Regions from separate parts of the Endozoicomonas sp. ALB091 genome, predicted to be linked through region 4. Evidence: predicted binding sites of a transcription regulator. Region 4 holds the regulator's gene; each other region holds the start of a gene.

What was found. Region 4 encodes sigma-54, which starts transcription at its own class of promoters, with help from an activator protein. Its sites were predicted from a motif close to TGGCACNNNNNTTGCTNT; they were not measured.
Region 1: the regulator sigma-54 is predicted to act here: its motif matches at 2,902-2,919, upstream of ACO6UX_RS02760 (CmpA/NrtA family ABC transporter substrate-binding protein).
Region 2: the regulator sigma-54 is predicted to act here: its motif matches at 2,361-2,378, upstream of glnK (P-II family nitrogen regulator).
Region 3: the regulator sigma-54 is predicted to act here: its motif matches at 1,254-1,271, upstream of ACO6UX_RS22930 (urease accessory protein UreD).

What each region holds. Positions count from the first base shown of each region.
Region 1 is NZ_JBLYNQ010000001.1:631,775-636,824, forward strand. It holds gene ACO6UX_RS02745 (cytochrome b) at 1-180, opposite strand, end outside; gene ACO6UX_RS02750 (phosphatase PAP2 family protein) at 377-1,510, shown strand; gene can (carbonate dehydratase) at 1,973-2,647, opposite strand; gene ACO6UX_RS02760 (CmpA/NrtA family ABC transporter substrate-binding protein) at 3,111-4,451, shown strand; gene ACO6UX_RS02765 (ABC transporter permease) at 4,492-5,050, shown strand, end outside.
Region 2 is NZ_JBLYNQ010000008.1:1,070,051-1,075,100, forward strand. It holds gene ACO6UX_RS20965 (alpha/beta hydrolase) at 1-179, shown strand, start outside; gene ACO6UX_RS20970 (accessory factor UbiK family protein) at 251-544, opposite strand; gene ACO6UX_RS20975 (MBL fold metallo-hydrolase) at 614-1,603, opposite strand; gene ACO6UX_RS20980 (hypothetical protein) at 1,636-1,809, opposite strand; gene glnK (P-II family nitrogen regulator) at 2,572-2,910, shown strand; gene ACO6UX_RS20990 (ammonium transporter) at 3,051-4,301, shown strand; gene ACO6UX_RS20995 (hypothetical protein) at 4,467-5,050, opposite strand, start outside.
Region 3 is NZ_JBLYNQ010000010.1:76,592-81,641, reverse strand. It holds gene urtA (urea ABC transporter substrate-binding protein) at 1-882, opposite strand, end outside; gene ACO6UX_RS22930 (urease accessory protein UreD) at 1,329-2,219, shown strand; gene ACO6UX_RS22925 (urease subunit gamma) at 2,250-2,552, shown strand; gene ACO6UX_RS22920 (urease subunit beta) at 2,562-2,897, shown strand; gene ureC (urease subunit alpha) at 2,894-4,612, shown strand; gene ureE (urease accessory protein UreE) at 4,628-5,050, shown strand, end outside.
Region 4 is NZ_JBLYNQ010000008.1:659,999-665,048, forward strand. It holds gene ACO6UX_RS19200 (PTS sugar transporter subunit IIA) at 1-152, opposite strand, end outside; gene hpf (ribosome hibernation-promoting factor, HPF/YfiA family) at 180-494, opposite strand; gene ACO6UX_RS19210 (RNA polymerase factor sigma-54) at 871-2,334, opposite strand; gene dcuC (C4-dicarboxylate transporter DcuC) at 2,644-4,014, shown strand; gene ACO6UX_RS19220 (hypothetical protein) at 4,104-4,394, opposite strand; gene ACO6UX_RS19225 (ATPase, T2SS/T4P/T4SS family) at 4,506-4,856, shown strand; gene ACO6UX_RS19230 (hypothetical protein) at 4,893-5,050, shown strand, end outside.

The DNA of each region.
Region 1 (5,050 bases), on a different contig from region 4:
CAACAGGAAGATCACCAGAACACCGAAGGATTTATGTAAGTGGTAAATGTCGTATTTATAGCTGACGTTGTCTTCCAGGCCGACCATATACCAGCCAGCACCAATGATGCCCAAAATAAGAAGACCGACAGTCCAGTGCATCAGGCGCATGAGTACGGGGTATTTATCAGAGTTGCTCATCGGTTTGCCCTGCTTTTTTTAGTTAATGGATATCATAATTTATTATAGTGTTTTGGTGCTATATGAATTCATAGAGGTTGTCTCAAAGCGTAACCGTTGCTGAAAAATCCTGGTTGAGTCTTTTCGCTTCAGGCAAGGAACTTTGTGATGGCAATCCGAGACTAACGAGTAGGCAGATAAAGTTAGATCTTTGCTTATGAATATTGTCTCAACAACACCATTGCAAGCGTGTCGTGACGTTTCAGAAAACGCTTTTGACCAGTCCATTGATAAGCCTGATGATGCCAAACAGTTCAGAGGATTTGGTGCTGTCCTCAGATCCGGGGTCACGTCTATATTGCAACGGGCCGGGGCGGATGACCAACTCTGGCTCCGACAGGCACAGGAAGGGGGCAATCGCCTCATGACTCGCCTGATGTCTGCGGTACCTGTTGTTTATTCCTTACTGATCATCAATAGCCTGCCCACTGCTAACGGGTGTGAATGGGGGCCTTCAGGTTCACGAAATGGAACACTGTCGGCGAATCCTCACCTGGGTTTTCCTGAGCCGGAAGTGGAGTGGGCCGATGGGGCAAGTGATGTTGTATTGTATGGTGGCTGTGCGACGCTGCTTGCCAGCCACATTGCCAGATTCGTAGCGCGGCTGTATTCCGGTAAACAGTCAAGTGAGCAGGTGCCGGAACCGGGTCGTATGGAAAATAATTTCAAGGAGCTGGCGAAAAAAATGTTCCGTACAGAGGCCAGTGAAGTGGTGAAATCCCTGGTCTTGGTGGCAAGTGTCGCCGGTATTGTTGATTATATGAAAATGAAAATTGATAGAGAACGTCCCTATGTCCTGAATCCTGACTATATCCATGGAAATCTGTGTATGGATCCGGATGATTTCAAGGCCATGCCCTCGGGGCATGCGTCAGTTTCGGCTATTGCCTGGTCGCAGGTTGTCCTTAACATTATAGATACTGCGGCGATGTCTTCCCCCGCCTTCAAGCGCTTGCTGTCAAAAATGGCAGTCTTCTCAAACCAGCCGCTTTCTTCACCGGCCGGGAAGCGACTTATTGCCTTTGCGGGTGCCATGGGTTTTGGAGCCCTGGCTGGGGCACTAAGGGTTCTGGCGGCCAAACATGATGTTATTGATGTGTCCGTCGGCGCGGGTATAGGCATCATTGCCGCTGCTTGCTCCCCATATATTCGCAGTGGGGTTTTTAACCATGGCGCTGTAGTGGATAAAAATACCGGATATTACTATGACGATGACGTGTATAGTCGAGCTGTTGAAGCAGAGGGGCCGATGCAGGATAGGGATAATCAAGAGGCAGAGGCGATGATGTGATGGGATTAATAATACCATCATCATGAACGTTGGAAGGCTGGCAAATTTCAGGAGCCAGAAAATTATATGAACCGATGAAAGCGGATCACAATGCACCTTGCGACCCGCCCCCGTCTGATGCCAACAGATGTTCTTAGGGTAGACATTAAGCGTCTACTCCCCTCTTCGGGAAGTTAAAGATGGAACCACGAAGGACACGAAGAGCACAAAGAAGAGATTTTCTTTTCCTTCGTGCTCTTCGTGTCCTTCGTGGTTCCATTCAAAAGCCATTGAAAATGGAGGGGTAAGCTTAATGTCCACCCTAAGAACAGATGTTAAGGAATTGTCTTTTAATAAGTTCCCGATTTCCGTTCACCCTGAGCTTGTCGAAGGGTCGTGCCACCGAACTTCGACAAGCTCAGTCCGAACGGAGTCAGGCAATGAAAATAGGGAAGTTATTTCCAGACAACTCCTAAGGGCAAATCACCCTTCCAGCTTACTGGCGATGCTCTCAACCGCTGCCGGATACTGCACATCGATGTCTTCATTGGAACCAACGCTCAGACCGAGATCCCTGACCAGACCATCTTTCAAACCATAAACCCAGCTGTTTACGGTCAGTTTCTGGCCGCGATCCCAGGCATCCTGAACGATGGTTGTCTGACAGACGTTCAGCACCTGCTCCAGAACATTCAGTTCACACATTCTCTGGAACTGTTCATCATCACTGCCAGCATTCTCAAGCAGCTCAGTGTGCTTTTTCTTAACGTCCTGCACATGTCTGAGCCAGTTATCGATCAGTCCCAGCTTGGAGTTGTTCATGGCTTCGCGCACACCGCCACAGCCATAGTGCCCCGTCACAATAATGTGCTCTACCTTCAGGTAGTCCACAGCATATTGAAGGACTGACAAGCAATTCAGGTCGGTATGAACCACCACATTGGCAACGTTTCGGTGCACAAACAGTTCGCCCGGAAGGAGGCCGACGATTTCGTTGGCAGGTACCCGGCTGTCGGCACACCCGATCCAGAGATACTTGGGGGCCTGCTGCTCAGAGAGTTGTTCAAAAAAGCCGGGCTTTTCTTCACGAATGGACTTGGACCATTGGTTATTGTTTTCAAGGAGGTTTGCCAGACTGGACATAGTTTCCTGATCCATATTTCGGTTCCATAACTGGAAAACGTTATAGCAACTCCGCTCTGGCAAAACCAGTACTCAAATGTAAGAGGTTTGTAACCGGGGCATGCGGTGGCGATGTTCCAGATTAGTGCAAGCTCTGGGGTGCAGCGGATGTAGCTGCACCGTTGTTGCTATCTCTGAAGTTTTCTTACGGGCTTAAACAGGCAAGGCATTTGTCCGCCAGAATAAGCTAACACCAGTAAATTCAGCTGGTTATCAGGTTTTCTGGCATTTGGCATGTTTTCTGCTAAACCACCGGCAGTCGATCTCTGTGCGTTGACTGATACCGGAAAAGAGTGATGCCTGATTACGGTGACCACAGTTCAAGGCAGAGAGGTCAGTTATCCAGGGGAGGTGAATAATGAAGTGGTTCAAGCCTTTTAAGAAGGCATCGGTTCAGCAGGCTGCCAAGTTAGGTAAGGTTGCTGCCATCAGTGCCGTCATGGGGGTGAGTGCTTTCACCGGGCAAGCCAGTGCCAAGGCAGACTTTGAGCTTGGCTATCCGGAAAAGGAAGAGTTGACCATTGGCTTTATCAAGCTGACTGATATGGCACCCATCGCCATTGCTTACGAGAAGGGCTTTTTTGAAGATGAAGGGCTCTATGTCACCATCGAAGCCCAGGCAAACTGGAAGGTGCTGCTTGATGGCGTGATTGACGGGCGTCTGGATGGTGCCCATATGCTGGCTGGGCAGCCTCTGGCGGCCACCATGGGCTTTGGTACCAAGGCCAATATCATTACACCATTCTCGATGGACCTGAATGGTAACGGGATTACGGTGTCCAATGAGATCTGGGCCCAGATGAAACCCAATATCCCCAAAATGGCCGATGGCCGACCTCAGCACCCGATCAAGGCGGATGCCCTGAAACCGGTGGTTGAGAAATTCCAGTCTGAAGGCAAGCCGTTTAATATGGGGATGGTTTTTCCCGTCTCTACCCACAATTATGAACTTCGCTACTGGCTGGCCGCCGGTGGTATTCACCCCGGATTTTATGCGCCCCATAAAGGGGATACCTCTGGCCAGATCGATGCCGATGCCCTGCTCTCCGTCACACCACCACCACAGATGCCATCCACCATGGAGGCTGGCACTATCTATGGTTACTGTGTCGGCGAACCCTGGAATCAGCAGGCGGTCTTCAAGAATATCGGCGTGCCAGTGGTGACCGATTATGAGATCTGGAAAAACAACCCAGAGAAGGTGTTCGGGATTACCGAGGCGTTTTATAACAAGTACCCCAATACCACCATACGTCTGACACGGGCCCTGATCCGCGCAGCCCAGTGGCTGGATGCCAACGAAAATGCCAACCGGCCTGAGGCGGTGAAAATCCTGTCACAATCCAACTATGTTGGCGCTGATTATGAAGTCATTGCCAACAGTATGACCGGTACCTTTGAGTACGAGAAAGGCGACAAACGACCAGTAGAAGATTTCAATGTGTTCTTCCGCTACAACGCCACTTACCCTTATTACTCCGATGCGATCTGGTATCTCACCCAAATGCGTCGCTGGGGGCAGATTGCAGAAGACAAGAGCGATGAGTGGTACAAAGAGCTGGCTGCCAAAGTCTATCGCCCGGATATCTATGAAAAAGCGGCACTGTCGCTGGTGGATGAAGCACTGGTTAAGTTGCAGGACTTTCCGGACTTCGAGTCAGAAGATGGCTTCCGTGATCCACAGACACACTTTATCGACAACCTGGTCTACAACGGCAAAAAGCCAAACGACTACATCAACCAGTTCAACATCGGTCTGAAGCAGGGTGACAGGATTTGATCCTGTTACCTTTTTTAAGGGAAGTGAAGGAGAGTGGATTATGACGGATGCCTCGGTTGTCAGTCAGTCAGTCAATGAGAGCAAGTCATCACCGTTGTCTTTTCTTGCCGGGCTGGGCATTACGGTGAATCCCGGGAAAGTGTTCAGCACGGTACTGATGCCCATCATTGGCATCGTCGTCTTTCTGCTGATCTGGTCTGGCGCTGCGCGGAATATTGATACCTCGCTGGGCAAATTTCCGGGGCCAGTGGCGGTGTGGGAGCAGTTTGGCTCTCTTTACCAGGAGCATGTCACCGAACGGGAAAAGGCAGAAGCCTTCTATCAGCGGCAGGAAAAACGCAATGCTGCCCGTGTCGCCAAAGACCCTGACTATGTGCCAAAAATCCGGGCCTATACCGGCAAGGAAACCTTTCTTGATCAGATCGTTACCAGCCTGGTCACCGTAATGAGTGGTTTTCTGCTGGCAGCCGTGGTTGCCATACCCCTGGGTATCGCCATCGGTCTTAATAAAACCCTGAATGCTGCGGTGAACCCGATCATTCAGATATTCAAACCGGTTTCACCCCTGGCCTGGCTGCCGCTGGTGACCATGGTTGTCA
Region 2 (5,050 bases), 410 kb from region 4:
GTGTACCGTTGCTAGTGATTAATACCAAAGATGACCCGGTAGCTTCGCCGAAAGATATGAGAGCGACGGCGGCAATGTCTTCTGATAGTGAAATAGCATTCTTCGGTGAAGCGGGTCACTGCCCGGAAGGTGCAGAAGCGGAAAATAAAATATACCGTTTTATTACTGAAAGGATCTGACAAAGTTATTTCAGGGTAGTTCACAAGTTGGCGCCTGTCTTAAGCCGCAGGCGCAAGAGGCTGGAGAGTGATTAATGGTCAGCGCTTTGCTGGTTATCGTTACTGCTGTCTTCCGGCACTTCTTGTTCTGCTTTAAATGCTTCCATATCTTTTTCCAGCGCTTCAAGGCGCTCACGGGTGTGCCTCAGAACAGCAACCTGGGTATCAAACTCATCACGGGTGACCAGCTCCAGTTTTGACAGGGCACTGCCCACCAGTGCCTTGATATTTTTTTCGATATCTTCCCGGGTCTGGCTTTTGTCACCGTTAAAGAGTTCACCGGCTTTGGTGGCGATGGTATTAATCAGGGCGGCTTTATCGATCATGGTTATCGCTTGGCTGATGGTCAGAAAAGAGAAGGATACCGCAATAACAGCAAGGTAACGATCCGGAACTTATAATTGCTCAAATAAAGCCGTAATCTTTCCGGGTTTGATCACAATAAAATCGTTATCGGCAACGCCATGCTGCTGTTTGGCGAGCTGCAGATCTTCCGGTGGTTGCAACATCGGCTCATTGGTTAGCATAAAGCTGCCCCAGTGCGTCGCCAGCGACAAGCGTGAGCCAACATCGTTGTGGATATGCACGGCTTCTTCCGGATTGACATGGATCTCTTTCATAAACCAGCGTGGCTCGTAGGCACCAATCGGCACCATGGCCATATCCATGTAGCCGAAGTGCTCACCAATGGCTTTAAAATCTGAACTGTAGCCAGTATCCCCGGCAAAATAAAAGCGCTTACCCGGTTCAGATGCTTCAGCTGCCGCTTCAAATACCCAGCCACACCAGAGCGTTCGATCCGGAAATATTGAACGGCCACTGAAGTGCTGACAAGGTACTGCCGTGTATGTCCAGCCGCGATGGGTATGGGATTCCCACCAGTCCAGCTCGACCCAGTTAGCTATACCATGTTTGTTGAACCATTGACCTAAACCCAGGGGCAACATAAACAAGGGTGGATTGTCTTTTTGCTTGTTCTGAATGGCTAATACCGAGTTACGATCCAAGTGATCGTAGTGGTCGTGAGAAATCACCACCACATCCACATGGGGTAAGGCATCAATATCGATCGCTGGTGGAGAGTAACGCCTGGGGCCAGCCCACTGTACAGGAGACGCCCGTTCAGAAAAGTGTGGGTCGGTAATAATATTCATACCCTGGTGGCGAATTAAAAAGGTCGCATGACCAATCCAGCTGGTCAGGGATTTATCTGAATTCTCAAAGACCGAATAATCATCGTCTACCACCGGAATAGAAACCTTCTCCGGCAGTGCCTCGGTGATTTTCCATTTCAAGATGTTCCATAACGAGCGATGATGCATTTGCATGGCATCGTTATTGCGAAAGCCGCCATTCGGCAGATGATGTTTTTTTGAGCGATTCACCGCAGCTACCCCATCTTATTTTGTTAATCAATTTAGCGCGGAGCAACACCTCGGACAAATTTAGGTATCGCCGCGTGGCCATAACTCTGTTTGCTGACAATGTTTAAATCGTCGTCAAACACAAAATAGTCCATGACCTCATCCAGACGCTGATTGAAAAACACATCGTTAAAGGTGTGCAATACATTGCGTATATCATTTGCCATCGGTATTTTTTCCTGCCTTATTATTTGCCAGTAGGATTTATCATATGCCGATGGTGAGGTAAAGGCGCTCTATTGTCGCCCGCGCTGAACAGGTGGGAGAGATAGGCTCACCCCAATAACCAAAAAGCGGGGGAGGGAATGCCATGAAAAATGTGACGATCACCGGCGGCGGCAGTGGTTTTTCTCAGGGACGATCGATCAGCTATTGTCGATATATTAAACGACAATTGACAAGTATTGGTTGGTGAGTTTCTTTAGTGATAATATGGCCAGGCCTTGCAACTACACCTACTGAGGGCGGCCATGACCAGTATGGTACTGTAGGTATTCGCGCTTTTCTGTACTGATATTACATCATCGACTCAGCTGCTCTGTGATGAGGCATCAAGTCTGGGTAGTTGCAGGATTTTTTGATGGATGCACTGCTTTGGTGCGCCTTTTTGGGTGGGGGATTTGGTTTTAGTGCATCAAATGGGTGCGTATCCGATTTCGCCGCTCATTTGAGTCCATGAAACCTTCAACCATGCCCATTTATGGGGATAGATAAAAACTGGCACAGAGCCTGCTTAAACAGGAGTAACCATTTAACCAGTGCCGGGCGGGATGCCTGAAATCAAGACTGGCAGGGTTGGTTTTTCCTTTTACAGGCCGGGAAATAAAACAGACGGTTGTAACACAAAGGGAAAAGCGTAGACTTTGGAAGCTATCGCATCCAGGTCACCCCTCCCGGATGAATATTAAGTAGAGCCAGGAGAATAATGCATGAAGTTAGTATCAGCCATTATCAAGCCGTTCAAGCTTGATGACGTGCGGGAAGCGCTTTCTGATATCGGCGTTCAGGGTATTACTGTGACAGAGGTCAAGGGCTTTGGTCGCCAGAAAGGCCATACCGAACTGTATCGCGGTGCAGAGTATGTTGTGGACTTTCTGCCAAAGGTAAAGATTGAAGTGGCTATCTCGGATGATCTGCTGGATCAGGTGATTGAAGCAGTGTCCAATGCCGCCAATACCGGCAAAATCGGTGACGGAAAAATATTCGTGACCTCTCTGGAGCAGGCTATTCGGATCCGTACCGGAGAGACTGGCATCGACGCTATTTAAGTGCCAGTCAAAGGCATGACTCATCAGCAGCCACTGATGACATCGCCGAGCAGTATCAGTGATATACAGCTTTGAGCTAAATACAGCCCTGGGCTGAAAAGAAAGATAAAAAAGATGTGAATTTTACTGGGAGGGGTCCCGTGGAAGATATAACTCAGCTGTCGTATGCGCTCGACACTTTTTATTTCCTGATGTGTGGTGCACTGGTCATGTGGATGGCCGCTGGTTTTGCCATGCTGGAAGCCGGTCTGGTGCGCTCCAAGAACACCGTTGAAATTCTGACCAAGAACATTGCCCTGTTTGCCATTGCCTGCACCATGTACTTGCTCTGTGGTTATCAGATCATGTATCCGGGGGCTAACGAAGGCGGCATCATGCCTCTGTTCGGTACGCTGCTGGGCACTGAGAACAGCGTCGAGTCGGTGCTGGGTGGTGGTGAAGATGCACCTTACTACTCTCTGCGTTCTGACTTCTTCTTCCAGGTGGTCTTCGTAGCTACTGCCATGTCCATCGTTTCCGGTGCCGTTGCTGAGCGCATGAAACTGTGGGCCTTCCTGCTGTTTGCGGTCTTTATGACGGGCTTCATCTATCCGGTACAGGGTTTCTGGAAATGGGGCGGTGGCTTCCTGAACGAAGCTGGCTTCCAGGATTTTGCCGGTTCCGGCGTGGTGCACATGGCGGGTGCTTCTGCTGCCCTGGCGGGTGTGCTGCTGCTGGGTGCCCGTAAAGGCAAGTACGCATCTAACGGTTCCGTTAATGCCATGCCTGGCGCTAACCTGCCACTGGCTACTCTGGGTACCTTTATCCTGTGGCTGGGCTGGTTCGGTTTCAACGGCGGCTCTCAGCTGAAGATTGCTGATGTTGAAAATGCCAACGCTGTTGCCCAGATTTTTGTCAACACCAATGCTGGTGCCGCCGGTGGTGTTATTGCTGCCCTGATCGTTGCCAGACTGTTGTTTGGTAAGGCTGACCTGACCATGGCTCTGAACGGTGCCCTGGCGGGTCTGGTTGCCATTACCGCAGAGCCGCTGACGCCAACTGCCCTGGGTGCAACGCTGATCGGTGCTGTTGGTGGTGCACTGGTTGTCTTCTCTATCCTGGCGCTGGACAAACTGCGTATTGATGATCCGGTGGGAGCCATCTCTGTCCACGGTGTTGTGGGTATCTGGGGTCTGCTGGCGGTACCTCTGACCAACAGCGACGCTAGCCTGGGTGCTCAGCTGTTGGGTATTGGCAGCATCTTCGCCTGGGTGTTCGGTGCTTCCCTGGTTGTCTGGGGTGTGATCAAGGTAATCATGGGACTGCGTATCTCCGAAGAAGAAGAGTACGAGGGTGCTGACCTTACTGAGTGTGGTATGGAAGCGTATCCGGAGTTTACTAGCAAGTCTTGAGGCATGTAAAAGCTGACATTGAACAACTACGTAGATGTCGCTACAACCATATCGTGGTAGTAGCGACAGTTGACAAAATCGTTGACAAAAAAGACCCCGGCATCAATACACTTTGTATTGTCTCGCCGGGGTCTTTTTTATATAACTTTGGGCTATACCTTTGGGCTATGGCAGTTTCAGATCCAGATCCTTTGCAACACCACTTTGCAAATAGGATTTCAACTCTTGATAGTGGGGCTGAATCTCCGGGCTGTTGAGTTCTCCCAGCCAGAATGTCCAGTTCATTTTTTTCTCACTGCCATCTATAGCCTGGACTGCTCTGAGACCAAAATAGAGCGGTTGGCTGTCCTTGTCTGCATCAGTGCCGGTCATGATGTAAGAAGCTCCTACTAAATTATCGGGCATACTTTGATGTGACAATGGGAGATCTTTCAGGCATTTGTTCTGTTCGTTGGCCATTTCTCCCTGATAAATTGCCTGCTGTTTGGTGTCTCTGATCTGCATACCGCTCTCAGGGTAGGCTATGTAGAGGGTCACTTTTTCAGGGTCTGATTTGGCCAGGTTTCTAACGGTGACAGTTCTGTCGCTAATGGTTTTCGCCCGTGCACTGTCACCTTGCATATGTATGGACATGGCTTCAGGGGGGGCTGTATTCTCGGGAGAAACCAGCGGGGTTGCAGGGGCTTTCGTATGAAATAACACCATCACCCTGGTGACGGTTCTTTCTTCAATTAGCTTTGAGAGTGTCT
Region 3 (5,050 bases), on a different contig from region 4:
CATCGGGTCATTGGCAACACGCTCTTCATCCTTGATAAAAGACTGCCATGTTTCAATAAATTCGTCGTTGGTGTCACTTTCAGCACTCATAAAATAATTCCACGCCGCCAGGTGACCTACCAGTGGCCCGGTATCAATGCCGGAAAGTTCTTCTTCACCCACCGAAAAAGCGATCACCGGAATCTCTTCAGCCGAAACCCCCTGGTTACCCAGTTCCTTGTAGAATGGGACATTGGCATCGCCATTGATGGTGGAAATCACCGCGGTCTTTTTACCGGTATTACCAAACTTCTTGATATCAGAAACAATGGTCTGCCAGTCTGAGTGACCGAACGGCGTATAATTGATCATAATGTCAGCATCTTTGATGCCTTTGCTTTTCAGGTAGGATTCCAGAATCTTATTGGTGGTTCTTGGATACACGTAGTCGGTACCGGCCAGAACAAAACGGGTGACCGCACCCCCCTCTTCGCTCATCAGGTAATCCACCGCCGGAATGGCCTGCTGGTTGGGTGCCGCGCCGGTATAAAACACATTTTTCGAGGACTCTTCCCCTTCATACTGAACCGGGTAGAACATCAGGCCATTCAGTTCTTCCACCACCGGCAGTACCGATTTGCGGGACACGGAAGTCCAGCCGCCAAAAATAACATCGACGTCTTCTTTAACCAGCAGCTCCCTGGCTTTCTCGGCAAACAATGGCCAGTCCGAGGCCGGGTCAACGACCACTGCCTCCAGCTTCTTGCCAAGCACCCCACCATTTTTATTCTGCTCTTCCACCATCATCAACACGGTATCTTTCAGCGTGGTTTCACTGATGGCCATGGTGCCGGAAAGGGAGTGAAGCACCCCAACCTTAATGGTGTCTGCAGCCTGAGCCATTACTGACCATGACAGTGCGGCAGTAGCCACCGATGCCGTTAAAAAGTTCCTGGATAGTTTGTTTAACCGGTTGTTCATAGCTTCCCCGCTGTCGATTGTTCGCTGTTCGTTTCCTGAACAGGGGATAGCAAGAGGTGTGCCATGGTCAGTTTCAGTGCTTGCGCCATGGGAAAGCTGGCTGGGAAAGAGAGCCTCCGCCCTGAATTTTCCAGACCGGCAGGCATTTGCCGGAAACAACAGGGGGTACGCCATATTTTGGCGCGCCTTGCAGGCACATTAACTGATGCCGCACCAAATCAAGGCATTCATAATGACCATTTGGTCAGGTATTATGTCGGCGACAAGTGACGTATTCAGTGAAATACTGTGTCTGGCACAGGTTTTGCCATTGATCAAAAAGATCACCAATAAATGATCCCGGATAAGAACAAGCACAAGGCTGTAATATGCAAGCATCATCGGGTGAGACAGAGAGCAACCAGAGCAGCAGGCCTGATAGCGCCGAGGTATCGTCGTCGGGTTGGCGTGCCGGGATAGACGTAGAACTTAAACACCTGAATGGCCGTACCCTGATGGGGAGAACCCGCCATTATGGGCCGCTGCGCATTCAACGCCCTTTCTGGCCGGAAGGCAAAGACCTGACCCATCTTTATATTCTGCATCCTCCCGGTGGCCTGGTGGCCGGAGATGAACTGGTACAGCGCTTTGCCATCAGAAAAGGTGCCCATGGGCTGGTCACAACCCCGGCTGCCGGTAAAGTCTATTTCAACGGCAATGGTCAACTACAAAAACAGACAACGCATATCACGGTCAGCGACTCAGCCTCCATGGAGTGGCTGCCTCAGGAAACCATCCTGTTTAACGGTGCCATTACCGAGCTTGATACCCGCATTGAACTGAGCGGCAATGCGCTCTTTGCAGGCTGGGATATTATCTGTCTGGGTCGAACCGCCAGCGGCGAGCAGTTTGCCCGAGGGCAACTCACCCAGCATCTCACCCTGACCCGGGACAGCAAACCGCTCTACCTTGACAGGCTCGATTTTGCTGCCGGGTCTGCACTGCCCATGTCCCTTCTGGGGCTCGATAATCACACCGTCTTTGGCACCTTTCTGATCACCCTGGAAAGCCCGCCAGACTTACCCGGCCTGCACAGCCAGCTGGTCGATAAAGGCTGGCACCGGGTAACCGCCATCACCTGGCGGGCCGGTGTGTTTATTGTGCGTTACCTGGGTGATTCATCAGAGCAGGCCAGAACCATTTTCACCTGGATTTGGGAAGCTGAGAGAGAACGATTCAATGGCCGCAAAGGGTGTCGGCCACGTATCTGGAATACCTAAATTAACGAATAATTAAAGCAGGATCTCACTATGGAACTTACCCCCCGGGAAAAAGACAAGCTGCTTCTCTATACCGCAGCACTGGTTGCCGAGCGTCGTTTAGGTCGCGGGGTCAAACTGAACTACCCGGAAGCCATTGCGCTGATCTCCATGCATATCATGGAGGGTGCCCGTGACGGTAAAACAGTGGCCCAGTTGATGAATGAAGGCCGTGAAGTGATCACCCGTGAACAGGTGATGGACGGTATTCCGGAAATGATCCACGAGGTTCAGGTGGAAGCCACCTTCCCCGATGGTACCAAGCTGGTCACCGTCCATAACCCCATAGCCTGAGGATTGATCATGATACCAGGAGAAGTGATTGCCTCTGCCGACCCCATTGAGATTAACGTCGGCAGGGAGACCCTGACCCTCTCGGTGGCCAATACCGGTGACCGTCCTATCCAGGTGGGTTCCCACTACCACTTTTATGAAACCAATCCCGCCCTTGCTTTTGACCGTGAGCAGACCCTCGGGTTTCGCCTGAATATCCCGGCAGGAACGGCTGTCCGCTTTGAACCCGGCCAGGACCGACAGGTCGAACTGGTTCGCTATGCTGGCAAACAGACCATTTACGGATTCCGTGGCGAGGTGATGGGCACACTGCCAGAACCAAAACAGCCGGGAGAAGCACAATGACCATCAAACGTACGCAGATGGACCGGCAAACCTATGTGGATATGTTTGGCCCCACCGTAGGCGACAAAGTTCGTCTTGGGGATACCGAACTGTTTATCAGCCCCAAAAAGGATTACACGGTCTACGGGGATGAAGTGAAATTTGGCGGTGGCAAGGTAATCCGGGACGGTATGGGACAAAGCCAGCGGCCCGGTGCTGAGGTTGTGGATACCGTTATCACCAACGCCCTGATTCTCGACCACTGGGGTATCGTCAAGGCTGATATCGGTATCAAACAGGGTCGTATTGAAAAAATTGGCAAGGCGGGTAACCCGGATGTTCAGGAAGGTGTGGATATTATTATCGGTCCGGGCACCGAGGTGATTGCCGGAGAAGGGCAGATCATTACCGCCGGCGGTGTCGATGCCCATATTCACTTTATCTGCCCCCAGCAGATTGAAGAAGCCCTGACCTCCGGTGTCACCACCATGCTCGGTGGCGGCACGGGGCCTGCCACCGGCACCAATGCCACCACCTGTACGCCCGGCACCTGGCATATCAGCACCATGCTCAAGGCCGTGGACAGCCTGCCCATGAACATTGGCTTTCTGGGCAAAGGCAATGGCAGCCTGCCCGAAGCCCCGGAAGAACAGGTGCTGGCCGGTGCCATGGGCATGAAACTCCATGAGGACTGGGGAACCACACCGGCTTCTATTGACTGCTGTCTGACAGTGGCTGAGAAATACGACATTCAGGTGGCAATCCATACCGACACCCTGAACGAATCCGGTTTTGTGGAAGACACACTGGCCGCCTTTAAAGGTCGGGTGATCCATACCTACCATACGGAAGGGGCCGGTGGTGGCCATGCACCGGATATTATTAAAGCCTGTGGCGAAAGCTATGTACTACCATCGTCTACTAATCCGACACGCCCCTACACGGTCAATACGGTGGATGAGCATTTGGACATGCTGATGGTCTGCCATCATCTGGACCCCAATATTCCTGAAGATGTGGCCTTTGCCGACTCCCGTATCCGCCGGGAAACCATTGCGGCGGAAGATATTCTCCATGACCTGGGCGCTTTCAGTATGATCGCCTCAGACTCTCAGGCCATGGGACGGGTCGGCGAAGTGGTCAGCAGAACCTGGCAGACCGCCCATAAAATGAAAGTGCAACGGGGACTGTTGCCCGAAGATAGCGATGCCGGGGTGGATAACTTCCGGGCTCGCCGCTATATCGCCAAATATACCATCAACCCCGCCATTACCCACGGTATTGCCCACGAGGTCGGCTCCATTGAGCCGGGTAAACTGGCTGACCTGGTGCTGTGGAAACCGGCATTTTTCGGCGTTAAACCGTCACTGGTGATTAAGGGGGGTGCTATCGCAACGGCACCGATGGGCGACCCGAATGCCTCCATCCCGACACCCCAGCCGGTTCATTACCGCCCCATGTTTGGTGCTATGGGGCAGGCCGTTGCCGATACGTCATTGTCGTTTGTTTCCCAGGCGGCACTGGAGGCGGGTATTGGTGAAAAACTGGGCCTGAAGAAAACCTTATCTGCCGTTAAAAATACCCGGATCATCCGCAAGGCGGATATGGTGCTCAATACCTGGCAGCCCCGGATGGAGGTGGACCCGGAAACCTATGAAGTCAGGGCCAATGGCGAACTGCTGGTGTGTGAACCGGCAGACGTGGTGCCGCTGGCCCAGCGTTATTTCTTATTCTGAAACCGAGGATCGTTTATGTTGAAGTTAATCGAGCGCCTCCCGACAGCGAGCAGTGAGTTTTCTGATGAACTCCTGCTCCCTTTTGATCAACGCAAACGTGGACGACTGAAAGCCGTTACGGTGAGTGGCCGGGATGCCGGTATTTTTATTGACCGTGGCGACGTTATGCGTGACGGCACTCTGCTGCAAGCTGAAACCGGCGAAATCATCCGCATTACCGCCGCCAGTGAAGCCGTCACCACCGCCCGTTGTAAGGATCCTTTGACCTTTGCCAGGGCCTGTTATCACCTGGGCAACCGCCACGTTCCCTTGCAGATAGGCGACAACTGGCTACGCTACCAGGTTGACCATGTTCTGGATGATATGGTGTCCCTGCTTGGGCTGGAACTGGACCATGAACAGGCTCCCTTTGAGCCTGAGAACGGTGCCTATAGCAAG
Region 4 (5,050 bases):
CGGGCAACCAGCGCTTCAAACAGTTCTTTGGCATTGATTTCGGGGGCATCGCTGCTGATGCGTTCAGCGATAAATTCCAGGATTTTCTTTTTGCTGGCCCCGTGCACCCCGTCAAGGGTGCGCTCGGGGGTTAGGATGCGGTGAATAATCATGCTGAATAAGAATGGCAACCTGATAAATCAAAGGGCATGGCCACTGGCACCCTGTTGCCTGTCCAGGGCTTTCTCTTTTCGTTTAACCAGCTGCCGATCCAACTTGTCCGAGAGCAGGTCAATGGCTGCGTACATGTCTTCGTGCTCGGCGGTGGCATTAATCTCGGCCCCGCGGGTATGCAAAACGGCTTCTGCTTTCTGCACCAGCTTTTCGACGCTCAGGGTCACCTGTACATTGGTGATATGGTCAAAATGTGAACCAAGACGCTCCAGTCTTTTGATCACATAGTCGTGCAGAGCTTCTGTTACCTCGACATGATGCCCACTGATGTTGACTTGCATGTAACGCTCTCCTGAATCCCATTATCCAGATAATCACCAGTCCGCGGGATTTTTCGTACTGGCTGAGTTCGATTCTATCACTGTCGGTGCAGCTTGGAATGCCCTGAGACAAAAAAAACTGCTTTTTGAACGGTGTATCAACGGAGCTTGTGTAAAAAATTCCGGAACACTGTTTCAATGTGATTGATGGGCGTCCCTTATCAATACCTATCAATGACATCCAAACTCCATTCGTCCTGAGCGGAGTCGAAGGGCGTAAGCACCATGCCCTGAATAAAGACTGTGCCAATCACCTTCCGTCCGTGCATCCAAGCGGAGCCGAAGGACGCTCAGGGTAAACGGAGATTGCACACATCAAACTCCTCAAAATGATGTACTAAGGCACTAACTGCTTACGCTCATTGGATGGCGGAATATTCATGGACTCACGGTATTTGGCAATGGTGCGCCTTGCTACCTTGATGCCCTGATCCCCCAGAATCGCTGCAATTTTATTGTCACTGAGGGGCTTGCGCGGTGTCTCTTCAGCAATAAGTTTGCGGATATGGGCCCGAATGGCCGTGGAGGAACACTCCCCCCCTTCCGTGGTGCTGACATGGCTGGAAAAAAAGTACTTCAGCTCGTAAACACCCCGGGGAGTATGCATGTACTTCTGAGTAGTGACCCGGGATATCGTCGACTCATGCATCCCCACCGCCTCGGCAATATCCGCCAGCACCAGGGGTTTCATGGCTTCATCCCCTTTTTCCAGGAACTCCTGCTGATAGGTAATAATCTGGCTCGCCACTTTCATCAATGTTTCATTGCGACTTTGCAGGTTTTTCAAAAACCAGCGGGCTTCTTGCAGATGGTTCTTCATGAACACATTGTCGCGGCTGTTATTGGCTCTCTGAACCATGGACGCATAATTATTATTAATACGCAGTTTGGGCAGGGCGTCGGAATTCAGTTCCACCGTCCAGCGTTCCCTGATTTTCCGGACGGATATATCCGGAACCACATATTCGGCTTCTGTCTGATCAATGGTGCTGCCGGGTTTTGGGTGGAAGCTCTGAATCAGGCTGAGGGCTTCTCGCAGCTGGTCTTCTTTCAGTTTGGCATGACGCATGATGCTGGCATAATCACGGGTGCCAAGGGACTCAAGGTAACGGGTGAGCAGTTTTTCTGCATTGTTGAAATGGGGTGTTGAGGGCGGCAGCTGACGAAGTTGAACCAACAGGCACTCTCTAAGGTCAACACTGCCACAACCCACCGGATCGAATTGTTGCACCCGGTGTTGCAGCACATGGATCTCTTCAATCTCCAGATCGTCCAGTTGGGATTGAAGAGAGACAAACAGGTCATCCAGCGTGCAGGTTAAATACCCATCCGGATTAACCGCCTCGATGATCGCCAGACCAATCAGCCGGTCCCGGTCGCTCATGGGCACCATATCCAGTTGCCATTCCAGGTGATCCTGAAGTGACTCCACAGCGGAGGATTTTGCCAGGGGGTCATAATCATCGTCACCGCTGCTGGCCGGCAGGCTGGAATACACGTCGTCCCAGGCGGAGTCCACGGGCAGTTCATTGGGAATGCTGTCTGACCATTCCGCCATCTCCTGAGGCTCAGGTTCTGAGGCTTTTTCGCTCAGATCAACGAGCTCTTCCCGTCCTTCAGTGCTGCTGGCGGTGTCCTCTGTCTGGCTATCGTCGGACTCCAGCATGGGGTTGGACTCCAGGGCCTCCTGAATCTCCTGCTGAAGATCCAGGGTCGATAGCTGTAGCAGCCGGATGGCCTGTTGCAGCTGCGGCGTCATGGTCAACTGCTGGCCCATCTTGAGCTGTAAGGAAGGCTTCATAGGCAACCGTATACCTTTACTTCGTTGTCCGTGGAGGCTGCAGAGGCTTACTCTCCATGTGCGGCTGATTATAAACCCATAGACGTTTCTGAAACCATAGCTTTAGCAAAAAATGTGCAAAGATTGAATACGATGAAATTACGTGTGTTTTTGTGTGGCTTATAAGCGCTTTCCGCCTTTAAAGTTCGGTCATAACGACTGTCAGAATGGTTAAAAAAAACTACCCGATCATTATTTGACATTGGTCATTTACAACCAAAAGTTCAAGAAATAACCTGCGCGAAATTTAGCCATTTTCAGGATTCCCCTGTGGATATACTCATCGTCATACCCGTAGTTGCACTGGTTATATACGCCATCGTGAAGAACTACAGTGCATCAGCCTCGCTGGCTATTGCCGGTATTGTCCTGCTAAGTGCCGCCGCGTTGATGGGGATAAAAGACATTCTGCCAGCGGCCAAGGCCACCGGTTTTATCCCCTTTGACCTGTTTCAACTGATGAACACGGTATTCAGCTTCCGCATGGCCAGCCTGGGTCTGACCATCATGGCCTGTGGTGGTTTTGCCAGCTACATGTCCCATATCGGTGCCTCAGAAGCGCTGGTTCGACTGGCCGTTAAGCCCATCAGCCGTTTTCGCTCACCTTATATGGTACTGGCACTGTGTTATCTGCTCAGTGTTGTGCTGCAAATGTTCGTCACCTCGGCAACGGGTCTCGGTTTGCTGTTGATGGTGACGCTGTATCCGGTGCTGAGAAATATCGGTTTAAGCCCGGCTTCAGCGGTTGCCGTGATCGCTTCTCCGGCGGCGTTTGAAATCGGTGTCACCCAGGTGAATGCCAACTTTGCCGCCAGCCAGTCCGGACTGGAAATTACCGAATACTTCCTGGATTATCAGGCCTGGATCACCGTCCCCATGGCGCTGGTGGCGGCGGCCCTGCACTTTGTCTGGCAGCGTCGGTGTGACCTGAAAGATGGCTACAGGGTTGCCGAGCATGTGGGCGAGGGCATCGAACATACAGACGGTGACAAGAAAGACCCGGCCCCGGCATATGCGCTGCTGCCCATGATTCCTTTCTTCCTGTTGTTGATCTTTTCCAAAATGATGGTGTCGTCCATCAAAATGAACCTGGTCATGGCCATGCTGATCAGCGTATTTGCCGGCATGTTCTGTGAAGTGATCCGTACCCGGAAAATGAAACAGTCCCTTGATGGCTTTGATCAATTCCTCAATGGTATGGGTGCTGTTTTTGGTCCGGTGGTAGGTCTGATTATCGGTGCTGAAATTTTTGCCACAGGGTTAAAACATATTGGTGCCATTGACTCCCTGCTCGGTTCTGCCCAGGGGCTGGGTATCGGTGCTGCCGGTATGACGCTGTTTATGGCCATGCTGATTGCTGTTGCGGCCATTATGATGGGCTCTGGCAATGCAGCCTTCCTGTCATTTGCCACCCTGGCACCAGAAGTTGCCAAAAGCTTTGGTGTGCCTGCGGTGGCCATGCTGCTGCCCATGAACTTTGCCGCTTCCATGGGCCGTTCCATGTCCCCCATCTCGGCGGTCATTATGGCCTGTGCCGGTATTGCCAAAATCTCACCGTTTGAAGTGGTGAAAAGAACCTCGGTACCGATGATTGGTGCGTTTGTGGTTGGTATGGCGCTGCATCTGATTTTGTTTGTCTGATCCTTTTCTCCCCCGCCTGGCGGGGGCGTTTTTTTAATATGATCCTGCGTTGCTCTAGTTCAGGAAAGCCCTGATACCCGACATCCCGCTCAGTGCAGCATGGGTACCAACGCTTTTCCACACTGGGTTGTCTCAAAAGCCGCAGTGAGTTGACTTGGTAGATAAAAGTGGGTGTCCTTTTCTCCACTAGCAAAAACTCCAACAAATACTCCGGCTAAGAATTGGTCAAAACCTACCGCCTTAACAACGTACAATAGAACAGCTACACCGTAAAAAACATACATTGCGAGAAACCGCTTACCTTGTAGCATTAATATCAGAACCACTAACGCTGTTGAGAACTGAATCGGGTAATCGAAAAATAGATTCATAATTTCCATGTGTATTTGTGCTTAAGGCAAAAAAGGCAGGCAAGAAACAAAAAAGTTCAGTTTAAAAAAATTCAAGGACACGCATATTTCATTGCCCGCTTTCCAGAGGTAAATTTATGGGTGTCCTATTTTTTACAGCAACCCCATGTGGTGCGGCTGGAAAGTCGCCCCCCAAATATTGAAGGGGAGGGAGAAGTGACCCTGCGGGATCTGGTGCGCAATAGTCTGCGGATGCGACCGGACCGGATTGTGGTGGGCGAGGTGCGGGGGGCTGAGTTTATCGACATGCTGACCGCCATGAATACCGGCCATGACGGTTCCATGACCACACTGCACGCCAATTCACCGAGGGATGCCGTACGACGACTGAAGAGTATGGCGGCCATGAGTGGTATGGGGCTGGATGGTGATGTCGTGGTAGAGCTGATCGCTTCAGCAGTGGATGCCATTATCCAGCTGGAACGCATGTAAGACGGCGTTCGTCGTGTTGTAAGTGTTCAGGAACTGGTGGGCATAACGCATGGGGATATTGTCCTGCGGGAAATCAGCCGGTTTGAGCGTTCAGGGGCGGGTGTGGATCACGTTGGTAAGGGAGAACGAAAAGGTGTTGCTGGTGATTTTATCAGCACCGGCTATCGGCCCCTCTTTATGGACAAGCTGGAAGC